Regions from separate parts of the Desulfosediminicola ganghwensis genome, predicted to be linked through region 4. Evidence: riboswitches for the same ligand, from Rfam matches in the RefSeq annotation. Region 4 holds a riboswitch; each other region holds the start of a gene.
The links. Region 4 has a riboswitch for thiamine pyrophosphate ahead of thiM (hydroxyethylthiazole kinase). Riboswitches for the same ligand answer to the same signal wherever they lie in the genome.

Region 1 (3,985 bases), 2.3 Mb from region 4:
GCAATCTGCTATTTTCAAAGAACTTCCACTCACGATTCTTCTCCTGAGATATAGAGTAACCACGCATAATACGCATATATGATTTTGGGATTACAAAAAATGCTGCGTAAACTTATGAAACCTGTTGCCTGATGGCAGCTATCCTGCTCTGGGGATTTTCGGCATCAAGAATGAGTGATGAAATGGCAACACCATGGACACCTGAAGAAATAAGCGGTGCGATATCTTCAACCGCAATTCCGCCAATGGCGACAATTGGAGTTGTAATCCCCCGCCGCCGGCATTCCTGCATTATGGTCCGATACCCCTCAAGCCCAAGAGTCGGGCTCAGATTCTTTTTGGTTGAGGTAAATCGATACGGCCCGAGCCCGATATAATCGACGCCTTGCTTGTGTCTCAGCTCAATATCTGCAAAAGTATTGCATGTCCCGCCAATGATCGCCGAGCTACCGAGCAAATCCCTGGCCATTTGAGGCTCACCATCATCCAGGCCGAGATGAACGCCGTCGGCACCAAGTTCCGCAGCCAGCTCAATGTCGTCGTTGACCATAAATGTTGCCTTGAAACTCCGGCAAATCTCGGCCACCTCCTTACCTACTGAAAGCTTCTCATCCCGATCGGCATCTTTAAAACGAAACTGCAACCAATCTATCCCTGCGCGACAAACGACCTCCGCTTGCTCCACAAGACTGGAATCAGGGCGTGGGTCTGTAATAAACTGAATTTTTCCAGCAATCATAATAATTCTATTTTTATAAGAAATTTAAGGTACTCTAATCATAGCGACCAGACAGAATCGTGGCTCAGATTCGGTCGGCAATCTTCTGCAAATTTCGAAAAGCACTTACCCGCTCGACCACTCCTTCATGCTGCCAGATAGTGCCAAGAGCGGCAGCACCCCAGCAAATACTGGAGGAAAGTTCAGGAAGCTTTTGTGCAGTTATACCCCCCAGGGCAACCAGTCTTCTGCCGGAACTGTTCGTACAGTTGTGCAGTTCATCAACAGAAACTGCCGACAAATACCCCTGCTTGGACACCGAATCAAAAACCGGGCTGATAAAGAGATATTCATAGATACCGGCCAAACACTCGACTTCTTCTATGGAATGGCAGGACCTGCTGCGACTGTAAGCAGGCGTGGTGCTACACGGATGAATCGATCTGGAGGGAAGATGAGCTCCGCGAAGCTGGTATTTTTCCAACAAATCATAATTGGAATGGATCATTATCCTGGGGTGGTGAGCCGGATCAATCCCATCCAGCAACTCAGCCATCTGAAGATTACTCCACCCAGGTTTACGCAGGTGTAAAATCTCAAGACCTGCTGAAAATAATGCGTTAATTGTCTCTGTCTCCGCACCATCAAAACCGGGAGTGGAAATAACCAGCAGTTTCATCTCAGCCCCCCTGAGTCGCCATAACAAGCATTACCACATCGCCGTCAGACAGCACATGGACTGGCCAATTATTCTTGGGGATAACTGCATAGTTGACGGCTACAGCGAGACCTTCTTCCGTCATATTCAGCAAATGCAGAGCATCCTTTACGGTGGCCTCTTCGGCCAGCGCATACTTCTGATCATTAATTACAACGTGCATGATTTACTCTTATTCATTGTGCTGAATGTTAATAGCTTACAAACTTTGCCGCAAAAGGCGAAAAACAGAGACCAACACAATTCAAATCGAGGGGGGGGGAGGAGGTGGAGAAAAACAATGATTCCCTACGCCGGCATTACCCGGATCAGGTTAAGGGTATAATCTCAGCTCGTAATCCACGGGCACCCCTGTTCTTTGAAATGTAGCTTGTTTATTACTGTATAGAGCAAAAGAAAGCTCGAAAAAAACTGACACAAATTGATGAGCGAAATTGGACTGGCTTACAATTATTTGTTTCAACAAACTTAAAATTTTAACCCAAAATGGGCCATGGATATGGATCCATGGCCCCTCCAACTCTCTCTGAATTGTAACGCATAAAATTTTCTAAATTATAACTACAAAGAAAAACAGGCCCTTTATCATAACATTGATTAAGAGCCTGTATATACATCAAAATGTTTTCTGATTACCCCTGAGAACCAGCAACCACTGGCCGGGAGTGAGGCGTGGGGCATCACATTGATGTGTGAATGAACCGGCAACTACGACAAGCTATTTTTTTATCATTCGATACCCTAAAAGTAATAAAACGGCACCACCAGTAGCTATGAGCAAGCTGGAGAAGTTGAAACCGGTTACGGTGCCGAAGCCAAGCCTGGTTGAAATGAAGCCACCCACAAAGGCACCTACAATTCCGATAATAATTGTTACGATAAAGCCACCGGGATCAGCCCCCGGCATAATAAATTTCGCTAACAAGCCCACAACCAGGCCAAGGAAAACCCAAGAGAGAATACCCATATCCTGCCTCCATAATTTAGCACCACTTTCATTTGAAATGACTTCTCGAAATAGATGTAGAGGACTCACGTCTCGACAAGTCCCATCTTGCTATTATCACGAAAGAGCAAAAGCTTGCCCACATAGCCTAACATTAAAAACGCTTTCACTCATGTCCAGCAGGCATTTGTCATACCCCAGTGGCAGAATCGGCCAGTGCACATTTGATAAAACACTGCAATTCCCTGCCACCAGCCTATATCGAGAAATAATACTATGAGATTGCTATATTACATAACCTAGAGCCACTCCGGAGGAGGAGTAACACCGGTAATGATGCAGTAAAGAAAAATTATTTCAACGGGCCTTTTTTACCGAGTCATGTCTTCAATTGCCAGAAACCAGCTTTGGCTCCGGGTGTCTCACACTTCGAATCTGACGGTATGACACCAATGGGCCCAATTTCGATTATCCAGAGCCTTTCTAATAATAGACCCTTAATACATGCCACGAACCACACCACATTTTCGACCTGTCGTGCGATACCTCTCTTGATATTTTTCAGATTAGCTCTGAAGCTCAGCAAAAGCTGGTCAGGAGTTAGGCGTGAGATGGCAGGCGATTACACCGTGAACATTGAATTCAATCTGTTCTTCACTTCATACGCTGAATGTTACATCGTAAAATCGTTGCAACCAAAGATGGCGGTGATGTAGTCCTTCCTCCCCCCCTTTCATCTCCCATCACAAATCGTAATCTGAGGTTCAATCGCAATATAATTTTTTTTTAAAATTTTTCCGTCACTTACACAACCATCAAACCACCTGCAATTCGAGGCAATTCAAGCGATAGTTGCCTAACAACTTAAATCCGTTTAACAAGTAGGCCGTATTTTACATTGACACTACATCAATTTGTTATAAATATAACTACACCTAACTATTATCAAGAGCATCTACGACTATTTACACGAACTACAATATAAAGAGAGCATTATCCGCCAAAACCTCCATTGCTCTTGCACCCCCAAAGACCTTAAAAGGACCGTGGAAAATAGAAACACCCAAATAAAACAGAGGGAGAATATGAAATGAAACTTTTACAGGCTTTCTCAGTTGTTAGCTGCAGCTTGGGCCTTTTGACTCTGACAGGTTGTGGCGGTGGCGGCAGTTCAACCGATACAGCCAATGACATAGCCCCCCAACCTTTTTCTGAATCAGGATTATCCGCCGGATTTGATGTTGAGATAAGTGACGGTACTGTTACCGTTACAGACCAAGGTATCAGCTCTAATTCCACAGCAGAAATTGAATATAATTCCAATGGCGATGTGCAAAGTGTGTCAGTCACCACCCCTAAGGGAACCATTGATTGGAATGATAATTCCGGCACAATAAACCCTATCACAGATAATTCAGTGATACTTGTTTTAAGCGACGATAGATCCAAGCTGGGAGCATTTTCAGATCCATATAATGCAGGCTTCGACTATCAGACTTTTGGTATATGGTTTAACAAAGTTGACGATTCCAACAGGTCTTTTGAGGCAATCACAATAGGTACACTAACGCCTGACAGCGCAATCCCCTCGACAGGAAGTGCG
Region 2 (3,985 bases), 560 kb from region 4:
TTTGGCTACTGTGCCATGTACGATGAAGAGATTGCAGGTCGCCGTCTCGAGATTGACCCGGCCAACCCTTTCTGTGTGCACTGTGCTGAAAAAATCTAGAGAAAAAAATCTGGTAATCATTGGTGGCGCCGGCAGAAATGTTGGTAAAACCGAATTCGTCTGCCGCCTGATACAATCGTTTTCAGCTGAATATGACATCTATGCGTTGAAGGTCTCTGCTATTTTCCCGGACGAGCATCTTTATCATGGGGATCACAGCCGTGATTTTCTTGAAGGAAAACTGTTTGAAGAAAATCGCCTTAATGGTCCAAAGGATACCTCCCGTATGCTACGGGCAGGTGCGAAAAAAGTGTTCTATCTTAGAAGTGATGACGCAGGGATAGAGGCAGGGTATCGGGAATTCTCGAAAAGAATTCCCGATAATGCGCTTGTTGTATGTGAATCAAACAGTTTAAGGTCGGTGGTTGATCCTGCTATTCATATTGTTGTGCGTTCTGTATCAGGCGAGATAAAACCGAGGGCGTTGGCGCAGCTTGCCAGGGCGAATCTGGTGGTGGTTTCAGATGGCACTTCCGGTTTTTCTGAACTCAATTCTATAGAAATCGTAGATGGCAATTGCTGGCAACTGATCCCTTGAGGTAATTTCAAATAATAAGGCGGCTTGGTGTCTGGTGGTACGTATCACCCTGGAGCTCTCTTTAGCCTGAAGTGCGCATGAGGGATTCGGGCTAATTAGCTTCTAACTGTTGTTCTCTCTCTGTAGTAATTGCTCGTTTCTGGTCCGAACCATAATCTGCCGACATTGTCAGTAAGGCAAAATAGTATCCGGCGGCTGCAATTATCAGAACCAGTATAGTGATACGCAAAAATTCCCACGGCTTTTGCCAGAGGAATACCAAAAGGACCACTCCTACAATGGCGGCAATGATGGGGTAACTGACGATAAATTGATAAATGGTCGCGTAGATATCAGATAAAATCATAGTGTTTCAAGTAGTATAGTTGATTTTGGGAGTATCTCATAGCTGTCGCAATTCATTGCGTAGCTGATGTGAAGATAATATGTAGTCACAAGTTATGCAAATTCCAGACCGATTTATTGGCTGCAGGTAACTGCTTCAGTCAGTTTACTCTCTGAATACGTTGAGGTATTCAATTTTATGTTGCCGGCTTAATCTGCATGACATACCATTAATCGTACGGTCAATCATTGTAAGTACAAGTTGATACGCGGGAGCTTGGAATAACCAGGCTGAGAGGGGTCTGAAAGGGCCCGACCGCTTAACCTGATCCGGATAATGCCGGCGGAGGGAAAAGTGTGGCTTTCAGCCATCTCCGCTCTGGGGGTGGCTTTTTTTATTGCACACGCTCCTCTGCCCGAAAGTAGTATCTGATTGTAAAAACTGCAGATCAGAACTGCTTCTCCGGGCAAAATTTCACTTTAAAGGAAATAAGTATGAATGGAGCGATTTGCAAGTTGAAGAGAGTATTGTTAATTTTTGCTCTCGTGTTCATTTTGCCTGCCTGGTGCCATGCAGGACAGACGTTAACTTTGATGACCCATGACAGTTTTAATGTCAGTAAAGAAGTTATTGCCGAATTTGAAAGAGAAAATGACGTTGTTGTTCGGTTTTTAAAGTCAGGTGATGCCGGGGCTGCTCTTGTTCAGGCTATCCTTTCTAAGAATAACCCAATGGCGGATCTCTTCTTCGGGGTAGATAACACTTTTCTATCCAGAGCTATCGGTGCAGATATCTTTGAACCGTACCAGTCTCCCATGCTGGAAATGATCCCCGATCGATTAAAGCTGGATAATGAAAACAGGTTGTTGCCTGTGAGTTATGGTGATGTTTGCCTCAACTACGATAAAGCCTGGTTTAAGGAAAAGGGGATAGCCCCACCAACTGACCTGACAGATCTGACCAGGGCGGAGTATAAAGGCCTCATTGCAGTGCAGAATCCGGCTACGTCCTCTCCGGGTATGGCGTTTCTGCTTGCAACCATAGGCAAGTTTGGCGAGGGCGATTATCTTAATTACTGGAAGAAGTTGCGTGAGAATAAGGTGCTGATTGCCCAGGGGTGGTCTGATGCCTACTTCGGACACTTCACAGCTGCTTCAGAGGGGGATCGCCCTATAGTGGTGAGTTATGCTACCAGCCCACCGGCAACTGTATATTATGCTGAGACTGAGCCTGAAGAGGCTCCAACCGTGGCATTAGTGACCGATGACAACGCTTTCAGGCAGATCGAATTTGTGGGAATCCTGAAAGGGAGCAAAAATGTCACGGTTGCCCGAAAATTTGTCGATTTCATGCTCAGCAAAACGTTTCAGGAGGACATTCCCCTGCAAATGTTTGTCTATCCGGCCAACAGCGAAGCTAATCTTCCTGAAATATTTATAAAGTATTCAAAAGTCGCAGAGAAACCGTTAAAGGTCGATCCCGCAGCCATCGAGACCAATAGGGAAAAATGGCTGGAGGATTGGACAAACGTGATGTTGCGATAATTACGGATGTTGGGTCTCGAGTAGTCTTTAAAACAACCAGTCATTAAAGCATAACCCCGATATCTCATCGGCACAGGTATAGGAAAGCGCGGAGTTCGTTGCACCAGATTCAGGCAGCCTGTTTGATTGGAAAATGTGAATAAAATTAGATTAATGAGCAGTGCAAGGGGATTGGCTCCAGGGCATTGGCGACATCTTGACTACGCAGGTTGTATAACCTGCATGTTGGTGAAATTTACATAGTGGTCATGGGGAATGCTGGTTAAAGGTATATTGTTACTGGGGTTGTACTGGTGAATGAACAATCTCGAAATTCGCTGCGGTGGCTGGTTTTTTCCCTGCCTCTGGTTTTCTTGGCACTGTTCTATTTTTATCCGTTAACCAAGATCGTGCTGTTCTCTTTTTTACCGGAGGGCAGCTGGCAACCTGAAAGGCTTGCCAAACTGGTCGCCAGTCCTGTTTATTTCCGTATTCTCTGGTTCACCATCTGGCAGGCGGCACTTTCCACCTTGCTGACTTTGCTGATTGCCCTTCCTGCAGCCTATATCTTTGCCAGATACCAATTTCGCGGCAAGAGTCTTCTGCAGGCAGTCATGACGGTTCCTTTCGTGCTGCCAACCGTTGTTGTTGCCGCAGCCTTTCGGGCACTTTTGGGGCAGAATGGGCTGGCGAATGACTTGCTGATAAATGTGTTTAATTTCAGCGTGCCTCCAATCAGGCTCGACCAGACTGTCTATTTTTTTCTACTCGCTCACGTTTTTTATAATTATTCACTGATTGTCCGCATTGTATCAAGTTACTGGGCCGGTCTCGATCCTAATCTCCGTTTGGCGGCGCGGATGCTTGGGGCATCACCCTGGCAGACTTTTTTACGGGTTACCGTGCCATTGCTCCTGCCCGCTATTGGGTCCGCCGGGCTTTTGGTTTTTATTTTCTGTTTCACCAGCTTTGGGGTGGTTCTCATTCTTGGTGGCCCAGGTTATGCCACTATCGAAGTCGAGATATATCGTCAGGCTGTGCAGATGTTTAACCTGCCTATGGCTGCCGCTTTATCGCTCATCCAGATAACTATCAATTTTATCCTGATGTGGATATACGCCAGGCTTGACACAAAATCGAAGAGTTCTTTCTACTCTGCCTCTGTGGCAGGGGGCGCTGTGCGCCCCGTAACTTCTTTTGCCAGGCTTATGATCATCGGTAATGTCTGCATTATGTTGCTGCTATTGGTAACCCCCCTGATGGCATTGGTGTTGCGCTCGTTTACGGGGCAAGAGGGATTGACCTTGGTCTATTATTCAGCGCTGTTTTCCACCGAGGCCCACTCAGTCTTTTTCGTTGAGCCGATCAAGGCTGTAGCCAACAGTGTTGGGTTTGGTATTGGAGCAATGTTGATTGCAGTTGTGCTTGGGCTCATGGCCTCGGTTTTTCTGGCATCTGATCAAGGTAGAAGAAAAGAGATTGTAACTTCAATCAGGCGTT
Region 3 (3,985 bases), 1.4 Mb from region 4:
GGCCAGGGGAAACCCCTCTGGCCTATATGAAAAACACCCCGATTCCGGAATCGGGCTGAGTGGACACTGGCTCCCCGGGACGGACTCGAACCGCCGACAAGGTGGTTAACAGCCACCTGCTCTACCAACTGAGCTACCGAGGATTAGTCGAAATAACTCCACTAATACGTGGATTTATCCTGGAAAAAACGTTGCACCCCCAGACAGGGGAGGGCAAATTACACCATTTTTTTTATGGCTGCAAGTTTTTTCACTCTCTCTTTTCAATTTCTCACACCAAAGCATGCAAAGTAGCCCCCAACAACCGCTGTACATACTGGCTTCAGGCAGGAAATAGGAAAAAAATGCGCCCTGTAACTCGATTCGTTTTGGTTACTGATAAAAACAACAAAAACCCCAATCCCCAGACTGTTCAGATTGCGGCTTTATTGTTTGGTGCCAAGGTCGGAGCCGAACAGTGGAACTCCATTCGGCTCTGTCCCGAAAATGATATTAAAAAGCTAGTACTTCCGCTGTTATTGAGCTGACTTGCAGGCCGTAGCCTTGCTTGCTTCTTTCCTTTGATCCATCATTTTATACGCGCAAAATTCACCACACATAGTGCACGCACCATGGGCTTCTGCCAGCTCTGCTGTTGCACCTCTTCGTTTTCTGGCCAGATCTGGATCAAGCGCGAGTTCGTACTGTTTTTCCCAGTCCAGATTTTTTCTGGCCCGTGACATCTTGTTGTCCCACTCCATCGCACCGGGAATACCTTTTACAATATCAGCAGCGTGACCCGCTAGGCGGGTTGCCATAACACCTTCATGCACATCTTCTATGGTCGGCAGACAGAGATGTTCGCTGGGGGTTACATAGCAGAGAAAATCCGCACCGGCACTTGCCGCTATAGCGCCGCCGATTGCACAGCTTATGTGATCGTAGCCTGGTGCGACATCGGTCACCAGGGGACCGAGAACATAGAACGGCGCACCATGGCAGAGTCTCTTCTGTAACTGGATGTTGGTCTTGATCTGGTCAAGCGGCACGTGGCCAGGTCCCTCGATCATCACCTGTATACCGGCATCCCAGGCACGCTGCGTCAGCTCACCAAGGGTCAACAGCTCATGGATCTGGGCCCTGTCTGTTGCATCGGCAAGACAGCCCGGGCGGAAACCGTCACCCAGCGACAGAGTTGCGTCATAAGGCTTTACCAATTCCAGTAAGCGGTCAAAGTATTCATACAGGGGATTTTCCGCATTATTGTGCTGCATCCAGGCGCAGGTAAAGGAGCCTCCGCGGGAGACAACCTCCATGATGCGTCCCTCGTTGTCCATCTTCTCAAGTGTTGCCCGGGTAACACCGCAATGAACGGTGATGAAATCGACGCCGTCCTCAAGATGTTTCCTGATACCGTCAAAAATATCATCCACACTCATATCGACGATGGCTTTTCCTTTTCGAACAACGGTGTCGCATGCTGCCTGGTAAAGAGGAACGGAACCGATACAGATATCGGTTTCGGCAATGATTGCCGCCCGGATTTCATCGATCGGTCCGCCGGTGGAGAGGTCCATTATAGCGTCAGCACCTGCGGCTACTGCTGCTTTTGCCTTGGCAAGTTCGTTCTCAATGGAGGTATCGTCTTTACTGGTGCCGATATTAGCGTTGACCCTGGTTCGGATTCCCTTCCCTACCGCCAGCGGCTTTCCGCTCGTTCGCCTGTTGTTCCGGCATACTATTGCCGTCCCTTCAGCGATTCGATCTCGAAGTATTTCCGGGTCGAGACCGGCTTCTGCGGCTGCTATCGATACGTCCTCGGTCACGTATCCTTCACGCGCCAGTTCCATCTGTGTTTTATACATTGTTGTGCCCCATAGTGAAGATATCGAAGGGTTCGATCGGGGCGCGGCAGGATGCCGCGGACGATTCGACCGTTCCCTCCGCCGGTATTATCCGGATCAGGTTCAAAGGGTCGATTCGTTATTCTACGAAAAACGAAACTCTCAGTCCGAAGACTCCCCCAGGTCAATAAGCATGCAACTCTTTCTGATGGACAGTTGCATTGAACATTTTCCCGGGAAACTACCAGTCGCTCCTCGCCAGGTCAAGCTTTTGTGGAGAGCGTTGAGGATGGTGTGGATAAGAACCTGGCCTGCAAAACAAAATAACCAATGTCCAATCAGAGTTCTTTCCCACAAATAATCGACCACTGTAATCGTGGCCGATCTCGAATGGCGCGGGCACCAGCTTTTATCGTCACCTGCTTCAAACAAAGGTGGGGCGATAACCTGCCCCCACTTTATCAGGCTATGCCGTAGATCATGGATTCATCTCGTACTGGTCTTTCATGCTATACACATACGTTTCCCAGATGTGCTGCAGCTGCTTCGGGTTCACTGCCGGGCGTTTTACCATCCTGGTACAGATCTTCTGCTGGATGAAGCTGGTGGAGCCTTTGGTATAGAGTTGCAGGGCAAATTTCGAGAAGTCCCGGATCATGACCTCGAAAATCTGGTCGATGAGTGCCGGGTCAATCTTCATCAACTTGGCGTTTTCGAGGATCAACTGGCCATACACCACGAGGGTGAACAGTTCGCCGAGGTTGAGCAGAAAATCAAAATCCTTGATCTGTTGCTTGCTGGGCTTGCCGACAACCAGCAGGATCTTTAACAGCCTGATTTGCTTTTTGAAAATTTTGACGTTGGGCGAGTTGAACTCTTTGTAAATCGTGCGATAATCGTGAAAGCGTGTTTTGCCCAGGCCCTTGGTCGCCCCCTGCCTGAAAAGAAAATCGTCATTTACCGGCGCAGTTTGCCGCGGCGTTTCGCTATAGCTGCCCGGCTTGAAAAAATAATTGGCCATGAATTTAATAATAAGCGCCATGTTTACATGAACGGTACCCTCAAGTTTAGGGAGCGCCCTGATATCTCTGGCAGCCATCTCAAAGTACATATCCTTTTCAAAACCTTTGGCGGCAATAACGTCCCACAGTGCGTTGACGACATCTTCGCCCTGGGTCGTCACCTTCATCTTGACCATTGGCGTAAAGAGCAAATAGCGCCGGTCCTCGGTACCTGCGACGCGCATGTAGTCGATGGCCCTGAGAGCAAAAAGCTTCATGGCCGTAAGCCGCGCATATGCATCAATAAAAAGCTGCTGAACATGGACGAAATCGGTGACGTAATGGTCGAAAAGATGGCGGTTGGCAGCGTGGTTGATTGCCTCGTGGAAGGCGTGGCTACAGATGCCTATTGAGGCCCAGCCGAGGTTGAATTTGCCGACGTTGACAGTATTGAGCGCCATATCCCAGGCATCCCGCCCCCTGGCCAGAATGTCATTCTCGCTGATGGGGTAGTCGTTCAGCTTGTATTCTGCGACGTAATTTTGCGAATTTATGACATTTTTTACGAGTTCGTAGTTCTCGTGCTGGGAGTTGACTGCGAAAAAGACATAGTCGCCGGAATCATTGAACTTGCCGAACGTTGAAACCAGGGCCGCCTCGTTGGCGTTGCCGATATAATATTTCGAACCATTCGCCAGCCAGCCCGAATCAGACTGTGGGGTAAGCCCGACGTCGCTGGTGTAGATATCTGCACCATGCTCTTTTTCCGAGAGGCCGAAAGCAAAAATCTCACCCTCTCCCAGGAGGCGCGCAGTTTTATGTTGAATCTCCTCGTTGTTACTCATCCAGATGGGGCCAAGACCAAGAATAGTCACCTGCCAGGTGTACCAATAACTCAAACCGTAAAAGCCCAAAACCTCGTTGATGGCGCAATTCCTGGACGTATCCCAACGTTTTGCTCCATCACCGAACTTGGCAGGAGTAAGAAATGTGGCAAAGAGTTGCTCCCGATGCGAGAATTCGAGGAAGTCGGCGTACCAGACCCGTTCGTGATCGTCGTGCTTGAGCTGCTCCTTGCCCTTGGTCTCAAAAAACTCGATGGTCTTCAGCACCAGTTGCCTGGATTCGCTGTCAAGATGCTCGTAGGACACAGTTTTAGGG
Region 4 (3,985 bases):
CCTGGAACCTGAGAGAAGATTTGATGCAGCCGACAAGCTTCGAGCATGATGCGGATGGCAGCGGTGTCAGTCTCAATGCTGAATATCGATATGACGTTACCATGAACTGGTATCTGGGACTTCAATTCTATTACTACAACATGAGTACTGATTCGGGGACAAAAACAACCTATGCGGCCGATGGCACAATTTACAAAAGCAAATTCAACGGGGCGGATTGGGAGTCTTACTCTGCTTTAGTTAAGATGGGATACTATTTTTAGTTCCGGGTGAATAAGATTGTAGATTGCAGGGTAGAGAAACATCTATCGTTTCCGTTGCATCGGCTGCTGAATTTATTTTAAACAAAAAAGGCTTACGAATAGATCGTAAGCCTTTGGCAATTCTGGAGCGGGAAACGGGGGTCGAACCCGCGGCCTTCAGCTTGGGAAGCTGACACTCTACCACTGAGTTATTCCCGCAAGAAAGTTGAAGAAGTATAAAGTTCTTGTTTGGGGTTGTCAACTAAGACGTTGTGGTAGTTTTTGTATGAAATTCGGCAGGGTCGGCAATTACCAGGTAAAGTGGATCAGAACGACGTATTTCGTTTGCTAATGCTGAGGCTGATCTTGTATTTGAACTGCAGGAAATATCAAAACCGGGTGAATCTTAGGTCTCTAAGCTAAGAACTGGTTTCTTCTGGAATAACAGGAAGGCTGCTCTGAAAGACGGGAAACAGTAAGTTACTTCGAGGTATATCAAATCACTACAGTGTCAAAGGAGTTGGCTGTTCTGCAGCCAACCCCCTCTGGCAGTTTATTTGATCTTAACTACATTCTGGGCTGAAGGGCCTTTAGGGCCTTCAGTGACCTCAAAACTCACGCGCTCGCCTTCTGCGAGTGATTTGAAGCCGGTAGTCTGAATTGCGGAGTGATGAACAAAGACATCCTTTCCACCATCCTGCTCGATAAATCCAAATCCCTTGGCATCATTAAACCACTTAACTGTTCCTTCAACCATTGTGACAACTCCTGTGTTAGTGTGGGGCGAAACTGCCCCGTTTTCCAAACTCGATATTCTCTTTTCCAGGATATCGAGTCATAACCCGCTTCACGGGTTAATTCTGCACTGATATTTCTGCTATTTATTCAAAAAGCAGTACCGTATGATAACGGCTTTATCTGCGTTTCTTTCCTTTTTTCTGAGGTTTGGCTTCACGGCAAACGAGTTGACGGTGCTTATACTCGTGTCTGTTGAGATCTTCCATGGCTTTATGTCCCTCGCTTCGAGACCCCATTTCAATAAAGGCAAAGCCTTTTGATCGTCCGCTGAAGTGGTCAGTCACAAGGTTTGCGTTGACGACTTCTCCGTATTGGGTAAATAGAGCTAATACCTCGCTCTCGCTGATATCATAGGGCAGGTTGCCTATAAAGAGCTTCACTCAGGATCTCCTGTTTGCTGTGACCAGCGGCGAAATGTTGTCGGCAACAAAATGCGATAGGGCCGCAAGTAAGGTGTCGAGAACCACGAAGCGTGATCTTGATTTATAGAATGAGGGTGTCAGAATCCAGGCCATACCGGTAAGCTGATAGTCCCCATGAGAAAGCTATTGCTGCTGCCACTGGTGAAATTTTCAGGTGTCCATGAATGTGTCGGGCAGTATCGGGTGGGAGGGATTAAACCCGCGATTTTCGGCCTGGAAGAAACACGATTTCGACGCTGTATAATTTCAGCAGAATACATTAAGAAATATAGATGTCTCCTTAGATATTGTCAACGGATAAGTCATGTTAGGTGTTTGGGGTTGCTGCATGAGTGCCACAGGTTGCAGGGAGTAATAACGCAAATGTTGTGAGTAGTTTCGCTGTCAACCAACCATTTGACATTCCATTTATGATATTCTATAAATGTTCAATATAATTTGCAAGGGGTGGCTGATAAGCCTGAGATGATACCCTTTGAACCTGATCTGGTTAACGCCAGCGTAGGGATGCACGGATGATTGTTGTATTCATATCAGATTCTTCATCGGTTTTCGGCTGAGCAATCCCGCTCAGACATCTCTTTTTCTGTTGCCTCCTGTTTTCATTTTACGTGCCTGTAAACACCAGATTGTCATGGGCGTTTGCTGTGCAGATATTGCCAGCTCCAACGGCAATAATTTACCGAGGAGGGAACCAATGTCCCGGACCAGCACTCCAGCTGAACGTGCAGCAGAAAACTTGCAGAAAGTTCGAGCTAATAATCCGCTTATTCATAATATCACCAATTTTGTGGTGATGAATTCAACAGCCAATGTGCTTCTGGCGGCAGGGGCGTCGCCTGTCATGGCCCATGCCGAAAATGAGGTTGAGGAGATGGCCGGCTTTGCCGGAGCGTTAGTACTCAATATTGGCACCCTGACTGATGCCTGGGTCGATTCAATGGTGAAGGCCGGCAGGAAAGCGTCCGAATTGGGCACTCCAATAGTGCTTGATCCGGTTGGCTCGGGTGCAACTGCACTTCGTACTGCTGCCGCCAAACGAATTATTGCTGATACGCAGGTAACCGTGATCCGCGGTAACGCTTCAGAGGTACTGTCATTGCGTGATGCAGATTCTAAAACACGAGGTGTCGATGCGCTTCATTCCGTGGAAGATGCGGCAGGCGTTGCAGGGATTCTTGCCGGGGAGCTTGGAGTTACCCTGGCAGTTACCGGACCGGTGGATCTTGTTACCGATGGCATGCGGGTGCTTCGCGTTGAAAACGGGCATAAGCTGATGCCTTATGTAACGGGCACCGGCTGTGCGGCAACAACCATAGTTGGTGCTTTCAATGCGGTAGACGATGATCCGGTCATGGCTACCGCCACAGCTTTGGCCTATTTCGGTCTGGCTGGAGAAATGGCAGGTGAAATATCCAAAGGACCGGGAAGCTTCATGGTCAACCTTCTTGACAGTCTCTACACAATTACGCCGGAAGATCTCCGCACAGGCTGTCGTATTTGTCCATGAACAAATTCGAGTCTTGCAGCATTGGGAAAGGAAGCACTTTATGAAGCTGAACTATTCAGTCTACCTGGTTACAGACCGGGAGATGGCCGGAGAGTGTAATCTGGCAGATATCGTGGTTGCTGCAGTCAGCGGTGGAGTAAGTTGCGTGCAGATAAGGGAGAAGAATCTGCCCACACGCCGATTTGTGGAGGAGGCAAGGGGGCTGGTCGAACATCTCAGGCCGCTTGGAATCCCGCTCATTGTCAACGACCGCGTGGATGTCGCACTTGCATGCGATGCAGACGGTGTGCATCTCGGCCAGAATGACATGCATATAAAGGATGCCCGTTCTTTGCTGGGAGGCCAGAAGATAATAGGTATATCGGCGGAATCCCTGGCTGACGCCAGGCGGGCAGAGCTGGAAGGTGCTGATTATATCGGCATCAGCCCGGTCTTTGCCACAGCCACTAAAGCAGATATTGCCAAGCCTCTTGGTCTGGGAGGGGTTCGAATAATCCGTGACAACGTACAACTGCCTCTGGTGGGCATTGGTGGGATCTCTGCTGCCAATGCAGCCGATGTCATTCAGCACGGCGCAGATGGTGTGGCGGTGGTTTCGGCGATCATTGCTGCTGAAAGTCCGGAGGCTTCGGCCCGTGAGCTATTACAGCAGGTGACTTCAGCAAAAAGGATCGTTTAAGTATGCAAGAGTTTCATTTGCAAAGTTGTACCACTCCGCCTGCTATTCATTTTGACTCGATTTCCCTGTCGTTTGATGGAGAGTTATTGTTCAGCGATTTCAGTGCCACAATTGGGGCCGGTAGTTGTACCTGCCTGCTCGGTCCTAGCGGTTGCGGCAAGTCGACATTGTTGAAAATTGTATCAGGTAATCCAGACCTCAGTTACAGCGGGCGGGTTCACTTTAATGGCGTCGAAAATCCGGGGATCAGTTGGATGGCGCAGAGTGATTTGTTGCTCCCATGGCTGTCGGTGCAGGATAATGTGCTTCTTGGAGCCAGGTTGCGCTCTGAAAT

Region 1: linked by a shared signal. The riboswitch ahead of thiS (sulfur carrier protein ThiS) and the one ahead of thiM (hydroxyethylthiazole kinase) in region 4 are both predicted to bind thiamine pyrophosphate.
Region 2: linked by a shared signal. The riboswitch ahead of FCL45_RS13760 (thiamine ABC transporter substrate-binding protein) and the one ahead of thiM (hydroxyethylthiazole kinase) in region 4 are both predicted to bind thiamine pyrophosphate.
Region 3: linked by a shared signal. The riboswitch ahead of thiC (phosphomethylpyrimidine synthase ThiC) and the one ahead of thiM (hydroxyethylthiazole kinase) in region 4 are both predicted to bind thiamine pyrophosphate.

Annotation. Positions count from the first base shown of each region.
Region 1 covers NZ_CP050699.1:4,987,143-4,991,127, forward strand. Annotated here, with positions in the region: gene FCL45_RS21445 (thiazole synthase) at 1-33, opposite strand, end outside; gene FCL45_RS21450 (thiamine phosphate synthase) at 113-739, opposite strand; gene FCL45_RS21455 (thiamine phosphate synthase) at 804-1,397, opposite strand; gene thiS (sulfur carrier protein ThiS) at 1,399-1,599, opposite strand; TPP riboswitch at 1,705-1,799, opposite strand; gene FCL45_RS21465 (GlsB/YeaQ/YmgE family stress response membrane protein) at 2,155-2,403, opposite strand; gene FCL45_RS21470 (transferrin-binding protein-like solute binding protein) at 3,473-3,985, shown strand, end outside.
Region 2 covers NZ_CP050699.1:3,245,289-3,249,273, forward strand. Annotated here, with positions in the region: gene FCL45_RS13745 (TraR/DksA family transcriptional regulator) at 1-99, shown strand, start outside; gene FCL45_RS13750 (molybdopterin-guanine dinucleotide biosynthesis protein B) at 83-637, shown strand; gene FCL45_RS13755 (hypothetical protein) at 729-983, opposite strand; TPP riboswitch at 1,221-1,330, shown strand; gene FCL45_RS13760 (thiamine ABC transporter substrate-binding protein) at 1,457-2,506, shown strand; gene FCL45_RS13765 (ABC transporter permease) at 2,800-3,985, shown strand, end outside.
Region 3 covers NZ_CP050699.1:1,257,222-1,261,206, reverse strand. Annotated here, with positions in the region: tRNA gene FCL45_RS05380 (tRNA-Asn) at 68-143, opposite strand; gene thiC (phosphomethylpyrimidine synthase ThiC) at 516-1,844, opposite strand; TPP riboswitch at 1,900-2,014, opposite strand; gene FCL45_RS05370 (acyl-CoA dehydrogenase family protein) at 2,302-3,985, opposite strand, start outside.
Region 4 covers NZ_CP050699.1:2,684,960-2,688,944, forward strand. Annotated here, with positions in the region: gene FCL45_RS11415 (hypothetical protein) at 1-263, shown strand, start outside; tRNA gene FCL45_RS11420 (tRNA-Gly) at 387-461, opposite strand; gene FCL45_RS11425 (cold-shock protein) at 796-999, opposite strand; gene FCL45_RS11430 (RNA recognition motif domain-containing protein) at 1,157-1,420, opposite strand; TPP riboswitch at 1,896-1,987, shown strand; gene thiM (hydroxyethylthiazole kinase) at 2,160-2,972, shown strand; gene thiE (thiamine phosphate synthase) at 3,013-3,651, shown strand; gene FCL45_RS11445 (ABC transporter ATP-binding protein) at 3,654-3,985, shown strand, end outside.